4 regions of the Streptomyces sp. SLBN-31 genome follow, and region 1 is predicted to be linked to each of the others. Evidence: riboswitches for the same ligand, from Rfam matches in the RefSeq annotation. Region 1 holds a riboswitch; each other region holds the start of a gene.

What was found. A riboswitch is a leader RNA that binds a small molecule or an ion and turns the genes downstream of it on or off. The one in region 1 is predicted to bind cyclic di-AMP.
Region 2: it holds a riboswitch for cyclic di-AMP, as region 1 does, so the genes downstream of both, FBY22_RS45380 (C40 family peptidase) here and FBY22_RS06575 (M23 family metallopeptidase) in region 1, are expected to answer to the same signal.
Region 3: it holds a riboswitch for cyclic di-AMP, as region 1 does, so the genes downstream of both, FBY22_RS11030 (peptidoglycan DD-metalloendopeptidase family protein) here and FBY22_RS06575 (M23 family metallopeptidase) in region 1, are expected to answer to the same signal.
Region 4: it holds a riboswitch for cyclic di-AMP, as region 1 does, so the genes downstream of both, FBY22_RS39895 (M23 family metallopeptidase) here and FBY22_RS06575 (M23 family metallopeptidase) in region 1, are expected to answer to the same signal.

Annotation. Positions count from the first base shown of each region.
Region 1 covers NZ_VFNC01000001.1:1,413,756-1,417,523, reverse strand. The annotation lists gene FBY22_RS06585 (HPr family phosphocarrier protein) at 1-199, shown strand, start outside; gene FBY22_RS06580 (GntR family transcriptional regulator) at 338-1,021, opposite strand; gene FBY22_RS06575 (M23 family metallopeptidase) at 1,210-1,983, opposite strand; cyclic di-AMP (ydaO/yuaA leader) riboswitch at 1,996-2,160, opposite strand; gene FBY22_RS06570 (pitrilysin family protein) at 2,363-3,751, opposite strand; gene FBY22_RS06565 (pitrilysin family protein) at 3,748-3,768, opposite strand, start outside.
Region 2 covers NZ_VFNC01000002.1:1,263,520-1,267,287, reverse strand. The annotation lists gene FBY22_RS45380 (C40 family peptidase) at 19-1,917, opposite strand; cyclic di-AMP (ydaO/yuaA leader) riboswitch at 1,926-2,100, opposite strand; gene FBY22_RS25755 (DUF5997 family protein) at 2,305-2,712, opposite strand; gene FBY22_RS25750 (LysR family substrate-binding domain-containing protein) at 2,771-3,517, shown strand.
Region 3 covers NZ_VFNC01000001.1:2,417,024-2,420,791, forward strand. The annotation lists gene FBY22_RS11025 (alpha-galactosidase) at 1-1,698, shown strand, start outside; cyclic di-AMP (ydaO/yuaA leader) riboswitch at 2,006-2,171, shown strand; gene FBY22_RS11030 (peptidoglycan DD-metalloendopeptidase family protein) at 2,176-3,123, shown strand; gene FBY22_RS11035 (SGNH/GDSL hydrolase family protein) at 3,369-3,768, shown strand, end outside.
Region 4 covers NZ_VFNC01000003.1:514,084-517,851, forward strand. The annotation lists gene FBY22_RS39890 (aldo/keto reductase) at 1-886, opposite strand, end outside; gene FBY22_RS39895 (M23 family metallopeptidase) at 985-2,004, opposite strand; cyclic di-AMP (ydaO/yuaA leader) riboswitch at 2,016-2,173, opposite strand; tRNA gene FBY22_RS39900 (tRNA-Met) at 2,657-2,730, opposite strand; gene FBY22_RS39905 (dihydrofolate reductase family protein) at 2,808-3,768, opposite strand, start outside.

The DNA of each region.
Region 1 (3,768 bases):
CGCAGGTATCCCGGTGACGATCGCCAAGGCCGACGGCAACCCCGTCAACGCGGCCTCCATGCTGGCCGTCCTGGGTCTGGGCGCCCAGGGTGGCGAGGAGATCGTCCTCGCCTCCGACGCCGAGGGCGCGGACGTCGCCCTCGACCGTCTGGCCAAGCTGGTCTCCGAGGGGCTCGAGGAGCTTCCCGAGACCGTCTGATCGCGGCACCGCAGAAGGGCTCGTCCGAATTATTGGGCGGGCCCTTCGCATTTCCCGTGCCGGGGTCGGGAATTCACGACGGCGGACAGCATGAAATAGCCCCCTCGAATTCCCTGCTCTTTGTATACGGCGCTCGTGTTAATGCCGCAGGCTCGACATGTTTACGGGATGTTGCGAGTTCCTCACACCGTTCCCGCCGCCGAACCGCAGCCGGTGCGCGGCGGTCGAGCGCTCGGTGTGCAGGCTTGTGATCGCCCGCGCGCGTTCGGCGTCGCCCCGGGCCACGGCGTCGACGATCGCGCCGTGCTCCGCCCAGGACTCCACGGGGTTGGCCGGCGCGTCCACCGCGTACATCCAGGCGATCTTGTGGCGCAGCTGGGTCAGCATCGAGGTCAGGGCGGGGCTGCCGGAGGCCTGGGCGAGCGTCTCGTGGAACCAGCCGCCCAGGGAGCGCAGATCCTCGCTGCCGCCCCTCCTGGCCCGCTCCTGGCCCAGCCTGACCAGGCCGCGCAGGACCTTGAGGTGGGCCTCGGTGCGTCGCTGGGCGGCCCGGGAGGCACCCAGCGGCTCCAGCAGCATGCGCATCTCCAGCAGGTCGGCGGCCTCCTGCTCGGTCGGTTCCGCCACGCACGCGCCCGCGTGCCGGCGGGTCACCACGAAGCCCTCGGCCTCCAGGGTGCGCAGGGCCTCGCGGACGGGGACGCGCGAGACGCCGTAACGGCGGGCGAGGAGTTCCTCGGTGAGACGGCCACCACGCTCGTAGACACCCGCCACGATGTCGTCCCGGATGGCCGTGCACACCGAGTGCGCCGGAATACGCATGACCGACCTCCGTCTTAATCCCCGTGAAACGTCGATGATTGACGTTGTGTCCAGCGACTCTATTGCAATGAGCCGGAATTTCCGACGGCGGGCCGGAATCCATGGATATTTTTTGGACACGGGGGCGACAGAAACGACGAAAACCCCGGCTCGGAGAGCCGGGGTCCTCGGAGTCCGGTGACGCGTCGCTAGACGTTCACGCCGTGCGAGCGCAGGTACGCGACGGGGTCGATGTCCGAGCCGTACTCGGGGGTCGTACGGGCCTCGAAGTGCAGGTGCGGTCCGGTGGTGTTGCCGGTGGAACCGGAGAGACCGATCTGCTGGCCGGTGACGACCTTCTGGCCGACCGAGACGCCGATGGACGACAGGTGGCCGTACTGGGTGTACGTCCCGTCGTTCATCCTGATCACGATCTGGTTGCCGTACGCCCCGCCCCAGCCGGTCTGGACGACCGTGCCGTAGCCGACCGCGTGGACGGACGTGCCGCTCGCGGCGTGGAAGTCGATGCCGGTGTGGCTGCCGGAGGACCACAGGGAGCTGCTGGCCTTGTAGCCGGTGGAGACGTACGAGTTGGAGATGGGCGCGACGAAGGAGTTCAGGCGCTTGCGCTCGGCCTCACGGGCGGCGCGCTCCTTGGCCTCGCGCTCCTTCTTGGCGAGCGCCTCGGCCTTCTTGCGCGCGGCCTCCTCGGCGGCCTGCTTGCGAGCGGCCTCCTCGGCGGCCTGCTTCTGGGCCTCGGCCTGCGCGTCGATCTTCTCGGCGATCGAGTCGCCGATCATGATGACGGGGGTGAAGCCGGTCTGCTCGACGGCGTCGACGGAGTTGTCGGCGGCGAGCGCGGGGGCCGCGAGAGCACCGATCACACCGGTGGTGGCGAGGGCCGCGACTCCGGCGACCTGGGCGGTGGAACGCTTGATCCGGCTGGGACGACGGTGCTTCCCGGTGGCGCACATGAACGCCATGTACAGGCTGGTCCTTTCCTTCCCTCTCGCCTACCGGGTTAGCTGACGGGTTCGGAGCAGGAAGGTCTCCTACGGACCCCCTCGCGACTCGCGCGGGCGTCCGATTCACCCCAGGGACTGCGGTGGGTCCCCGGCTCCCCTGGCTCGCGCCGTACGGGGATTCGGCGATGACTGTCCGGTGCCGCGGGTGCGGCGCACTGCCTGACGAACAGCCCGGATGACGCTAAGCGGGCCGCCTTTCAATCCCCAAACGGATCGCGGCTTTTGTAGCGCATCCCACAGGGCAGACGGGCATCTCTCCTTCAATTCCGCGCCAATTCGGACATAGGAGGGCCCTGGTGACAGGTCAGTCACCAGGGCCCTCCACGCGCGCGTGCCGCTACTCGGCGGAAACCACGGTCACTTCACCGATGCCGAGCGCCTCCACCGGCTCCTTGATCTGCGCCGCGTCACCGACGAGGACGGTCACCAGACGGTCCACCGGGAACGCGTTCACGACCGCCGCGGTGGCCTCCACCGTGCCGGTCGCGGCCAGCTGCTGATACAGCGTCGCCTGGTAGTCGTCGGGCAGGTGCTGCTCGACCTGGTCGGCCAGGGTGCTCGCGACAGCCGCCGCGGTCTCGTACTTCAGCGGTGCCACGCCCACCAGGTTCTGCACGGCGACGTCGACCTCGGCGTCGGTGAGGCCGCCCTCGGCGAGCGTGCGCAGCACCCTCCAGAGGTCGTCGAGCGCCGGGCCGGTGTTCGGGGTGTCGACGGAGCCGCTGATGGCGAGCATCGACGCGCCCGTGCCGTCCGCGGCGGACCTGAGGACCTGCCCGAACGCGCGCACACCGTAGGTGTAGCCCTTCTCCTCGCGCAGGACGCGGTCCAGGCGGGAGGTGAGCGTGCCGCCCAGGCAGTACGTGCCGAGCACCTGCGCCGGCCACACGCGGTCGTGGCGGTCGGCGCCGACGCGGCCGATGAGCAGCTGCGTCTGGACGGCCCCGGGACGGTCCACGATGATCACGCGCCCGGTGTCGTCGGCGGTCACCGGCGGCACGGGACGGGGCTCGGCCCTGGAGCCCGTCCAGGCGCCCAGGGTCTCGCCGAGCAGGGCGTCCAGGTCGATGCCGGTGAGGTCGCCGACGACGACCGCGGCGGCCGTCGCGGGCCGGACGTGACGGTCGTAGAAGGCGCGTACGGCGGCCGCGTCGATCTTCTCGACGGTCTCCTCGGTGCCCTGCCGCGGGCGGGACATGCGCGAGGTCGCCGGGAACAGCTCCTTCGAGAGCTCCTTCGCCGCCCGGCGGGAGGGGTTGGCCAGCTCGTGCGGGATCTCGTCCAGGCGGTTGCGGACCAGCCGCTCCACCTCGCCGTCGGCGAACGCGGGCGCCCTGAGGGCGTCGGCGAGCAGGCCGAGCGCCTTGGCCAGACGGGAGGCCGGCACTTCGAGGCTGAGGCGGACGCCGGGGTGGTCGGCGTGCGCGTCGAGGGTGGCGCCGCAGCGCTCCAGCTCGGCGGCGAACTCCTCGGCGGAGTGCTTGTCGGTGCCCTCGGAGAAGGCACGCGCCATGATCGTGGCGACGCCGTCGAAGCCGGCCGGCTCGGCCTCCAGAGGTGCGTCCAGGAGCACCTCGACGGCGACGACCTGCTGTCCGGGGCGGTGGCAGCGCAGCACGGTCAGGCCGTTGTCGAGCGCCCCGCGCGTGGGCGCGGGGAACGCCCAGGGCCTGGCCTCGCCGGCCTGGGGCTGCGGGTGGAACTCCATCGTGGCGAGCTCGCTCACTTGGCCGCCTCCTCGTT
Region 2 (3,768 bases), on a different contig from region 1:
CTCACCGGTGTCGTCGCGTCAGGCCGGTCGCACCGCGATACGGATCGCCGCCTCCCCGGCGTTGTGGATCGACTCCTCGCGGATGACGGAGCCCGGACCGGGGGCGTGGATCATCAGACCGTTGCCCGTGTAGAGACCCACATGGCTGAAGTTGTCGTGGAAGAAGATCAGGTCACCGGGGCGGCTCTCGGCGAGGGGGATCACCGTGCCGGCGCTCGACTGCTCGTGCGTGCTGCGAGGCAGCGCGACACCGGCGGCCTTCCAGGCGGCCTGGGTGAGCCCCGCGTTGTCGTACGACTCCGGGCCGACGGCACCCCACAGGCACGGCCTGCCGATCTGCGCGCGGGCGAACTCCACGGCGCGGTCGGCCTTCGTGCCGGTGGACGTCTCGACGGCCGGTACGCCCGTCTCCAGGACGGTCGGTTGCGGTGCCCGCCAGTCCTCGACCACCGGCACGCCGGTGTCCAGAACCGACGGCTCCCGCAGCCGCCGAGCCTCGTCGGCCCTCCGCCGAGCCTGCTCCTGCGCAACCGGATCCCGCCAGTCCGCCTGCGGCGCCGCCGCAGCGATGATCTGCTGTGCGCCGGTGTCCCAGCCGGGCTGTGCCGGAGCGGCCGGCGTCATCGTCTGGGCGACGAGTTGCTGTGCGCCCGTGTCCCAGCCCGGCTGTGCCGGGGCTGCTGCAGCGCTCGTGCCCGCGGTGGCCGTCTGCTGGGCGGGCATCGCCCAGCTCGGCTGGGCCGGCGCGGAGGGGGACATCGTCTGGGCGATGAGTTGCTGTGCGCCGGTGTCCCAGCCGGGTTGCGCGGGGGCGGACGGGGTCATCGTCTGGGCGATGAGTTGCTGTGCGCCGGTGTCCCAGCCGGGTTGCGCGGGGGCGGACGGGGTCATGGTCTGCGCGATGAGTTGCTGTGCGCCGGTGTCCCAGCCGGGTTGCGCGGGGGCGGACGGGGTCATCGTCTGGGCGACGAGTTGCTGTGCGCCCGTGTCCCAACCCGGCTGTGCCGGAGCGGCCGCGGTGCTCGTGCCTGTGGTGGCGGGCTGCTGGGGTTGGGGCGTCCAGTCGGGCTGGGCCGGTGCGGAGTCGTTCATCGTGCGTGCCGTGTCCGCCTGCTGGACCTGGGCCGCCCAGCTGGGCTGCGCGGGCGTGGCCTCGATCACCGCGGGGGCGGCGCCCTGCGGGGCCGCCTGCCAGGTGCTCCGGTCCGGCTGCGGGGCGACGGCGGGACGCGGGGCGGAGGTCTGTCGGGCCACGTGCCGGTACAGCAGGTCGCTGGCCGCAGCGACCTTGCGCTGGCTCTCCTGCTTTGACCTGCGCAGCGAGGTCTGCCTCGACTCCGCCGGAGCCGGGGCGGCCGCTTCCTGGCGGGGCTGGGGCACCGCGGGGAGCGCCGCCGTCGGGCCGGCGGGCAGTTCGGCCACCGGGCGCCGCGGCCCGGCGGCGGGCAGCTCGGGTACGGCCCGGGCGGGGGCCTGCAGCTCACGAGGCGCACGAGCCTCCACCGGACGCGCGGGCCGGCCGGCGGCGGGCCGCCTGGCCGGGGTGCGGTCGGACGGGAGGATCGCCGGGACGGTCGGCCCGATGGACGCCCGTGCCATGTCGAACCACTGCCGGGTGACGTTGTCCAGGTCGGGGTCCGAGCCCCTGCGCGGCTGACCGCCACGCTCGCCGGTGCCGCGCGCGTTCTGCACGCGGGTCAGGTTGATCTGCCCGGTGTCGTCCTCGGCACGGTCGTACAGGCTGCTCACGCGCTGCTGGACGTCTTCCCGGCTGGGTGCTTCGTCGCCCGGCTGGGGCGAGGCGTCGGCCGTCTGCGAGAACAGGGCCACCGAGGTGAGGGCGGCCGTCGCGAGGGCGGAGTTGCGCACACCGGGGAGGCCGAAGCCTCCGGCACGCGACGATCGTTCCGGCGCCATGGGGGCCGTACTCCTTCCGTACTCCGCCTACCGAGTTAGCTGTCGGGTTCGGGCGGTCAATTCCGGAAGGCATGCCCTACGGCCCTTGCCCCGAAGCGCAGTTGGGCCGATTCACCCCATGAATCGGTTGGGTCCCCGGTTCCGGCCGCCACGAGGGCGCACCGGATTCGGCGGAGGCCGCTCTTCCCGGCGGGGTTCGCCGGAGTGACACGAGCGGCCTGAGGCCAAGCTAGCCAACTTGTGCGGCTCGTGTGAAGGTTGACGGCCGGAATGTCCGATACGCTTTTGTGACCTTCGTCGTGACACACCGTCAGATACCTCGACGATGGACGGAGGGCGCGCATCCGGTGACGGAAAGTCACCGAACGCTCCTCCGTCCGCAGGGCGTCAGGAACGCGGAGCCTGATCCTCGCCCGCCGCCCGCTCGGCGTCGCGCTTCTTGATCCGCGCGCCCTCCTTGCGGACCTCCGACTGCGTCGCGCGCTCCTTGACCAGCCACTCGGGCTGCTCCTGCTTCAGGGCCTCGATCTCCTCGGTGGTGAGGGCCTCGGTGACCCCGCCGCGCGCGAGACCCGAGATGGAGACGCCCAGCTTCGCCGCGACCACCGGACGGGGGTGCGGGCCGTTGGCCCGCAGCTCGCGCAGCCACTCGGGCGGATTCGCCTGGAGCTCGTCGAGCTGGGCGCGCGAGACGACACCCTCACGGAACTCTGCGGGGGTGGCCTCGAGGTACACACCCAGCTTCTTCGCAGCGGTGGCGGGCTTCATCGTCTGGGCGGTCTGGTGCGAACTCATGAGGTCCAGGGTATCGAGCGCGTACGACGCCTCCGACCACGGCCGGTAACCTGGCGGGGTGACAGGCACGGAGGCATCCCAGACGTTCCGGCTCGCGTACGTCCCGGGGACGACGCCCGCCAAGTGGGTGCGGATCTGGAACGAGCGCCTGCCCGGCATCCCGCTGGCCCTCCGGCCCGTGGCGGCCGCCGAGGCCCCGGACGTGCTGCGGGCCGGCGAGGCCGACGCGGGGCTGGTGCGGCTCCCGGTGGACCGGACGCACTTCAGCGCCATCCCCCTCTACACCGAGACGACCGTGGCCGTCGTGCCCAAGGACCACGTGATCACGGCCGCGGAGGAGATCACCCTCGCCGACCTGGCCGACGAGGTGGTCTTCCACCCCCTCGACGACGTCCTCGACTGGGACGCCCCGCCCGGCGAGCCCGCCTTCGAGCGCCCGGCGACGACCGAGGACGCCGTGGAGCTGGTCGCGGCGGGGGTCGGCCTGCTGGTGGTGCCCCAGTCCCTGGCCCGTCTCCACCACCGCAAGGACCTCACCTACCGTCCGGTGACCGACGCGCCGCAGTCGAGTGTGGCCCTGTCCTGGCCGGAGGACGCCACCACCGAGCTGGTGGAGGACTTCATCGGCATCGTCCGCGGCCGTACGGTCAACAGCTCCCGCGGCCGCAAGCCGCAGCCGGAGCAGAAGCCCGTGGACAAGCCGGCGCCCCGCCGCAAGCCCGCGGCGGCGAAGACGCAGACCCGCAGCCCGAGGGCGGGCACGTCGAAGACCCCCAAGCGGGGAAAGCCCCGCCGCCGCTCCTAGGCCGCGCGGCACGCGGCCGGCATGAGCGGTGGCTGAGCCGCGGCTCGGACCACGGCCGCGGCGTCGCCGCCCGCGCGGCACGCCGCTCCGGCCCCGCGCCCGAGCCGCGGCCCGGCGCCCGCGCCCGAGCCGCGGCCCGGCGCCCGCGCCCGAGCCGCGGCCCGGCGCCCGCGGACGGGAGCGGCCCGGAAGACCGGCACACCGCCGGACGGCTCGGCCGGGTGCCTCCCCCGCTCGGGCGGCGAAGTGCG
Region 3 (3,768 bases), 1.0 Mb from region 1:
GTCGTCGAGCGCTGGCTGACCCTCGACAACGAGGGTCCGGGCGCCCTGGAGCTGCTGCGCGCGGACGCCGCGACCTGGACCCTCCCCGACCGCGACGGCTGGCGGCTGTCCCAGCTGCACGGCCGCTGGGCCGCGGAGTCCCGGCTCACGACTTCCCCGCTCACCTACGGCGAGAAGGTCATCGGCAGCCGCCGCGGGCACACCGGACACCAGCACCTGCCCTGGGTCGCCCTCGACACCGACGCCACCGAGGAGCGCGGCGAGGTCTACGGCTGCGCTCTCGGCTGGTCCGGCTCCTGGCGCATCGCGGTGGCCCAACTCCCCGACGCACGCGTGCAGATCACCGGCGGCGCCGGATACGACGACTCCGGACTGCTGAACCTGGCGGCGGGGGAGTCGTACACCACCCCCGTCTTCGCCGGGCTGTGGAGCGACGGCGGCTTCGGCGGGGCGAGCCGGGCCTGGCACGCCTACCAGCGCGCGTACGTCGTCCCCGACGCGGACCAGGACCGGCCCGTGCTGTTCAACTCCTGGGAGGCCACGGAGTTCGACATCTCCGAGGAACAGCAGGGGGCCCTCGCACGGCGGGCCGCGGCGATCGGCGTGGAGCTGTTCGTCGTCGACGACGGCTGGTTCGGCAAGCGCACCAGCGACCGGGCCGGGCTCGGCGACTGGACGCCCAACCCCGACCGCTTCCCCAAGGGTCTGGCGCCGCTCGCCGACTACGTGCACGCCCTCGGCATGCAGTTCGGCATCTGGGTCGAACCCGAGATGGTCAACCCGGACAGCGACCTGTACCGCGCCCACCCCGACTGGGTCCAGTTCCAGCCCGGACGCAGGCGGACGGAGCTGCGCAACCAGCTCGTGCTGAACCTGGCCCGCGAGGACGTCCAGGAGTACCTCTGGGAGCGGCTCGACGCACTCCTGTCCAGCGCCCCGATCGACTACGTGAAGTGGGACTTCAACCGCTGCTTCACGGACGCCGGCTGGCCCGGTGACGCCTACCCGCAGCGACTGTGGGTCGACCACGTCCGCGCCCTGTACGCCCTGCTGGACCGGCTGCGGGAGGCCCACCCCGGTGTCGTCTTCGAGTCCTGCTCGGGCGGCGGCGGGCGGATCGACCTCGGGATCATGAGCCGTACGGACCAGGTGTGGACCTCGGACAACACCGATCCCCTCGACCGGCTCGCCATCCAGCACGGCTTCAGCCAGATCCACCCCGCGCGCGTCATGGCCGCCTGGGTCACCGACAGCCCCAACACCCAGCTCAACGGGCGCGTCAGCTCGCTTCGCTTCCGGTTCGTCAGCGCCATGGCCGGAGTGCTCGGGGTGGGCGGGGACCTCACACAGTGGACCGAGGAGGAGCTGACCGAGGCCCGCGACTGGGTGAGCCTCTACAAGGAGATCCGGCCGCTCGTCCAGCACGGTGAGCTGCACCGCCTCCGGCCGCCGACGGGCGGGCTCAGCGCGGTGCAGTACGCGCGCGGGGACCAGAGCGTCGTCCTCGCCTGGTTGCAGGCGCAGAGCTACGGCGAGCCCGTGCCGGCCCTGCGGCTGCGTGCCCTCGACCCGACAGCGTCGTACGAATGCCTCGAAACGGGCGAAGTGCATCGAGGTGCCGTATTGCTCCATCACGGATTGCGTACCGGACTGCGGGGCGACCTTGATGCGGCAGTTCTCCGCCTGCGCCGCATCTGACTCTTCTGTCCGAATTGCTGCGTTGATTGGGCTTCATTCCAACTCGCGCTGTGACAAACGGAGCTGGAGCAGTGTCACGTGAGCAGCGTCATACCCGTGACGGTGCGTACCTCGTCATGCTCACGTAATCAATCCGCCCTTCCTGCGAATTGAAGAGTGGGAAGAAGCGAAAATTCACGGAGAGTGACCGTGGATTTCCATGGAGGATCAAGGGAAACGGATGCACGGGGAACCGTCGCTTGTCCCTTCGCGTCCTCGTCGCTTACGTTCCACACCAATCCGGACGGACGCCCAATCCTGCCGCCGCCCGGAGCCCGCACCAACTCACCCGTGTACGGCAGGAGCGGGGGACCCACAGGTACAACGCCTGTTCCGGTCTCCGGAACGGCTAGGGGTACAGCCGCGACCAGCGCGCGGCCGGGCATCTCCAGCCCGCACCCGACAGCTCACCTCGCAGGCGCCGGAGAGGAATTCGCCATGCCCGCGAAGGGTAAGCACCGCCGACCCAAGTCCCAGCGCTTCACCCGCTCCATCGCCGTCGCCGGAACCGGCGGCGCCGCGCTCGCCCTCCCGTTGATGGGTGCCACCGGCGCCCACGCGGCCCCCGCCCAGTCCGCTTCCCAGTCGGTTTCGGAAAAGGCCGTGCAGTCCCTTCCGAATACCGCGAAGAAGGCGACCGAAAAGAAGAACTCCGCCTCGGAAAAGGCGGTCCACGTCTATTCGGTGCGGTCCGGTGACTACCTTTCGAAGATCGCCGAGGAGCAGCACGTCAGCGGTGGCTGGCACAAGCTCTACGCCGACAACCGCACCGCCGTCGGCGACGACCCGTCGCTCATCCACCCCGGTCTGAAGCTCACGATCGGCAAGAAGGCCGCGACGAACACCCCCAAGTCCTCCACGGCCAAGTCCTCGTCCGCGCAGGGCCCGAGCTCGACGAAGGAGCGCTCGTCCTCCTCCGGTAAGGCCACCACCCGCAGCGCCACCCGCAGCGCCACCGCGACCACCACCGCCACCACCGGCTTCCAGCTCCCCGTCTCGGGCGCGGCCGTCGGCACCGGCTACCACGTGGCCGGCAGCATGTGGTCCAGCGGCTACCACACCGGCGTCGACTTCGTCGTCCCCACCGGCACCTCCCTCAAGGCCGTCGGCGCGGGCACGGTCGTCTCCGCCGGCTGGGGCGGCGCCTACGGCAACCAGGTCGTCATCAGGCTCGCCGACGGCTACTACGCCCAGTACGCGCACCTGTCGCAGCTCTCCGTCTCGGCCGGCCAGAGCGTGAGCCCGGGCCAGCAGGTCGGCCTGTCCGGCGCCACCGGCAACGTCACCGGCCCGCACCTGCACTTCGAGATCCGGACCACGCCGAACTACGGCTCCGACGTGGACCCGGTCGCCTACCTCCGCTCCAAGGGCGTCGCCGTCGGCTGACCCCCCGCCGCCACGCCGCCCGACACGCTGCCGAAGGCCGGACCTCGATCCCCGGGTCCGGCCTTCGGTGTGTCTGACGGTTGAGCCGACAACAGTGCCGACCGAAGGGTTATTCCGACCTTGGTCAACACTTTAGGAGTGGCTTATCTCACCGTCCGTCAAGTCCCGCCTACGGTCGCGTAGGTCACATTCGAAGGTGAATCATGACGGCTGTGGCAGACGATTCGAAGAGTGACAGCAGATCAGTGATCGGGTCGTACGTCGCGGTGGGGGACAGCTTCACCGAGGGCGTCGGCGACCCCGGTCCCGACGGGGCCTTCGTCGGATGGGCGGACCGCTTCGCGGTGCTCCTCGCCGACCGGCGTCCCGAGGGCGACTTCAGCTACACGAACCTCGCCGTGCGCGGCAAACTGCTCGACCAGATCGTGGCGGACCAGCTACCACAGGCCATCGAGCTGGCCCCGGACCTGGTCTCCTTCTGCGCGGGCGGCAACGACATCATCCGGCCGGGCACCGATCCCGACGAGGTGGCCGAGCGTTTCGAGCGGGCGGTCGCCCGCCTCACGCAGGCCGCCGGCACCGTCATGGTGACGACCGGATTCGACACCCGTGGAGTGCCCGTGCTGAAGCACCTGCGCGGCAAGA
Region 4 (3,768 bases), on a different contig from region 1:
CGTCCAGCAGGGCCGGGAGCTGTTCCGGGGTGCGGGCCGAGGCGATCGGGGCGGCCACCGTCGGTTGGGCCGCGAGCCAGGCCAGGGCGACCGTGGCGACGGGTGCGCCGTGCGCCTCGGCGACCTCGTCCAGGGCCGCCAGCACCTTCCGGCCGCGCTCGGTCCGCAGGTGCTTTCCGGCGCCCGCGGCCCGCGCGCCCTCGACCGTCGTACCGGGCCGGTACTTGCCGGTGAGGAAGCCGGAGGCCAGGGCGTAGTACGGGACGGTGGCCAGGCCCTGGCGGGAGGCGAGGTCCCGCAGGGGACCCTCGTAGGTGTCGCGGGAGACCAGGTTGTAGTGCGGCTGGAGGGCGACGTACTTGGCCAGGCCCTCTCGGTCGGAGAACTCCAGGGACTCGGCGAGGCGCTCGGCGGAGATGTTGGACGCGGCGATCGCCCGCACCTTGCCCGCCCGCACCAGCTCGTCCAGCGCGCCGATGATCTCCTCGACGGGCGTCTCCGTCTTGTCGAAGTGGGTGTAGTAGAGGTCGATGCGGTCGGTGCCGAGGCGGCGCAGCGAGGCCTCCGCGGCGGCCTTGATGTTGGCGGCCGACAGGCCCGGGAACTCGGGGTGCTGGCTGACCTTCGTCGCGACCACGACGTCGTCGCGGTTGCCGCGCGCCGCCATCCACCTGCCGATGATCGTCTCGGACTCGCCGCCGCTGTTGCCCTCGACCCAGGCGGAGTAGGAGTCGGCGGTGTCGACGAAGTTGCCGCCCACCGCCGTGTAGGCGTCCAGGACGGCGAAGGAGGTGGCCTCGTCGGCCGTCCAGCCGAAGACGTTGCCGCCGAGGGAGAGCGGGAAGACCTCGAGGCCGGAGTTGCCGAGCTTGCGAAGAGAAGTCATGTCCTACGTCAACGAAGACCCCGCAGAGCGGTCTTCCGGAACGGCCGCAAACTTCCCGTAAACAATCGGAGGCAGCCGTTCCGGGGACGTGCGGACCGTCAGGGGTTGAGGCCCTTGCCGCGCAGCCACGTCATCGGGTCGATCCCGGTGGCCTGGCCGTCCGGGTGGACCTCGAGGTGCAGGTGCGGGCCGGTCACGTTGCCGGTGGCGCCGACGCGGCCGATGACGTCACCGGTGGCGACCTTCTGGCCGACCTTGACGCTGATCGACGACTGGTGGCAGAACCACAGCTCGGTGCCGTCGTCGAGGGTGAGGATCGTGCGGTAGCCGTACGATCCGGCCCAGCCGGCCTCGGTGATGGTGCCGCTGTGGATGGCCTTGATGAGCGTGCCCGTGGGGGCGGCGAAGTCGAGACCCGTGTGGTAGCCGGAGGACCACATGGAGCCGGCCTGGCCGAAGGTGCCGGTGATCGTGTACGACCCGACCGGCAGTTTGAACTGCTTGGCCAGCTCGGCCAGCCGCGCCTGCTCTTCCTTCTTCTTGGCCTCGGCCTCGGCCTTCTGCTTGGCGTCGGCGGCCTTGGCGGCGGCGTCCTGCTCCGCCTTGGCCGCGGCGGCGTCGACCTGCTTGGCGAAGGACGCCTCGGTGACCGCCTGGGCCTTGCTGTCGACCTGGACCTGCTGTGCCTCGGCCTGGGCCATGATCCGGTCGCGCAGCGCCTCGCCCGCGTCCCTGGCGCCCTGCGCGGTGTCCTCGGTGGTCACGCCGACGCTGCTGAGCGCCGTGGCGGAACCCTTCGGGGCCTCGTCATCGCCGAACACATGGCTCACGGAGGCCAGGTCGGGCATCGAGATGGAGACCGGGGGCTTGCCGGTGTTGGCGCTGGCCATGCCGCCCGCACCGACGGCGGCTATGACGCCGACGCCGAGAACCGTGGAGCTGCGGGCCAGCCCGCCGCCGCGCTGCTTGGCCACGCGGTGCTTGCCCCGTACCGGGCGTACGGACTCCGCGGTGGGATTCCACTCCTCCCACTGGCCCTCGTCGGTGCGGGGGGCGAAGCCGAAGGGCTCGGTGCTCGGCACGAACGGCGCTGCCGGGGCAGGCGGGTTGGACGCCACGTGGGCGTGCTCCTTTCCTTCCTTCTCGCCTACCGGGTTAGCTGACGGGTTCGGAGCAGGAAGGTCTCCTACGCGCGTATACCGGCCGTGGGTCCACGGTGGCATCCGCGCGATTCACCCCAGGGTGGTGGTTCCCCGGTTCCCTTGCGGGATTCGGCGCGTGAGCACGGAGCCGCCTCTTGTGACGGCTGGGACGACCGCGCTGCGTTATCGTACGTTAATAGACCCGGGGTGTGGATTCCAAGCAGTTCGGCTTGATCATTAACGTTTCCGGGCTGGACGTACAGGTCCATGACCGGCGAAAAACGGGCGAGTTGACCCCTTCTCAGGATCTTCACGACCACTGACGGTCCGTCAGTTGTTATGCGGAGGGCGGCCATCCCATCACCTGGCGTGACGTCGTACGGCGAGCATCGCCATGTCGTCCGTCGCGCCGTCCCCGGTGTGCCGGTGCACCTCCCGGGCGAGGGTGGCGATCAGCCCGGCGGGATCGGCGAAGAGACGGCCCTCCAGACTCGCCGCGGATCCACTGGCGAGGATCGTGCCCCCGCGCGAGTAGAGCGGGGCGGGGACGGCGGGCGAGCCGTGAGGGCGATGGGGGGAAACACCGAGGGCCGGAACCCGTTTCCGGATTCCGGCCCTCGGCCTTCAGTAGCGGGGACAGGATTTGAACCTGCGACCTCTGGGTTATGAGCCCAGCGAGCTACCGAGCTGCTCCACCCCGCGTCGTTGTGACTCCAGTGTACGCCATCCGCGGGACGCCCAGCACCAGGGTTTCGATCCGGCCCCTTCGCCTGGGGTTCTCAGCCGCCCAGCAGATGGGTGTTCGGCGCCTTGGCCGCTGCCTCGTGCTCCTCCAGCAGGACGACGTCCACCCCGGCCGCCGCCAGCAGTCCGTTCCCGTCGGCCTCCTCGACGAAGGTGTCCGGCTCGCGCCAGGCGGTCACCACCCGCCGTACCCCGGCCTCCAGGATCAGCCGGGAACACGGCTTCGGCCGGGACGCGCGCCGCGCGCAGGGCTCCAGGCTGCTGTAGACGGTCGCGTCCGCCAGCCGCGGATCGGCCGGATCGATCTTCGCGAGCGCCGCCTCCTCGGCGTGCACCGTGGGGTCGCCGGCCTCGCGCGAATGGCCGCGGGCGAGTTCCGTGCCGTCGGCGGAGACGACGAGCGCCCCGACGCTGAAGGCCGTCCGTGAGGGCGGGCACTGGGCCGCCAGCGCGCAGGCCAGCCGCAGCCAGTGGTGGTCGGCGGCGGACGGGACCGGGCCCGTGCCGGGTGCGGTGGGCTCGTAGCGCATCAGCACCACGTCCTCGATACGGCGGCTCTCCACCAGTCTGAGCCGGCCGCCCTGGTAGCCGCCCGGCCCGAAGAGCCGGGGCGCCTTCTCGTCGCCGACGAACACCGGGGCCAGCACCAGCTGCAGCTCGTCCGCGAGCCCCTGGAGCAGCAGCTGCGTGTGGATGGTGCCGCCGCCCTCGACCATCAGGCGCTCGACGCCTCGTACGTCGTGCAGGTGCTCCAGGAGGCGGCGCCAGTCGAGGCCGGGGCCCAGGGGGACGACGACGTCGGCGAGGCCGAGGGCGACGGCCCGGTGTGCGCCCTCGTCGGTCGTGTAGAGCACCTTCTCGCCGCCGGTGTGCCAGAACTTCGCCGTCGGGTCGAGGTCACCGGAGCCGCTGACGGTGACCTTGAGGGGGTACTCCGGCTTCCCCTCGGCCGTGCGGGCGGCGCGCCGCTCGGGTGAGTTGACCAGCAGGCGCGGG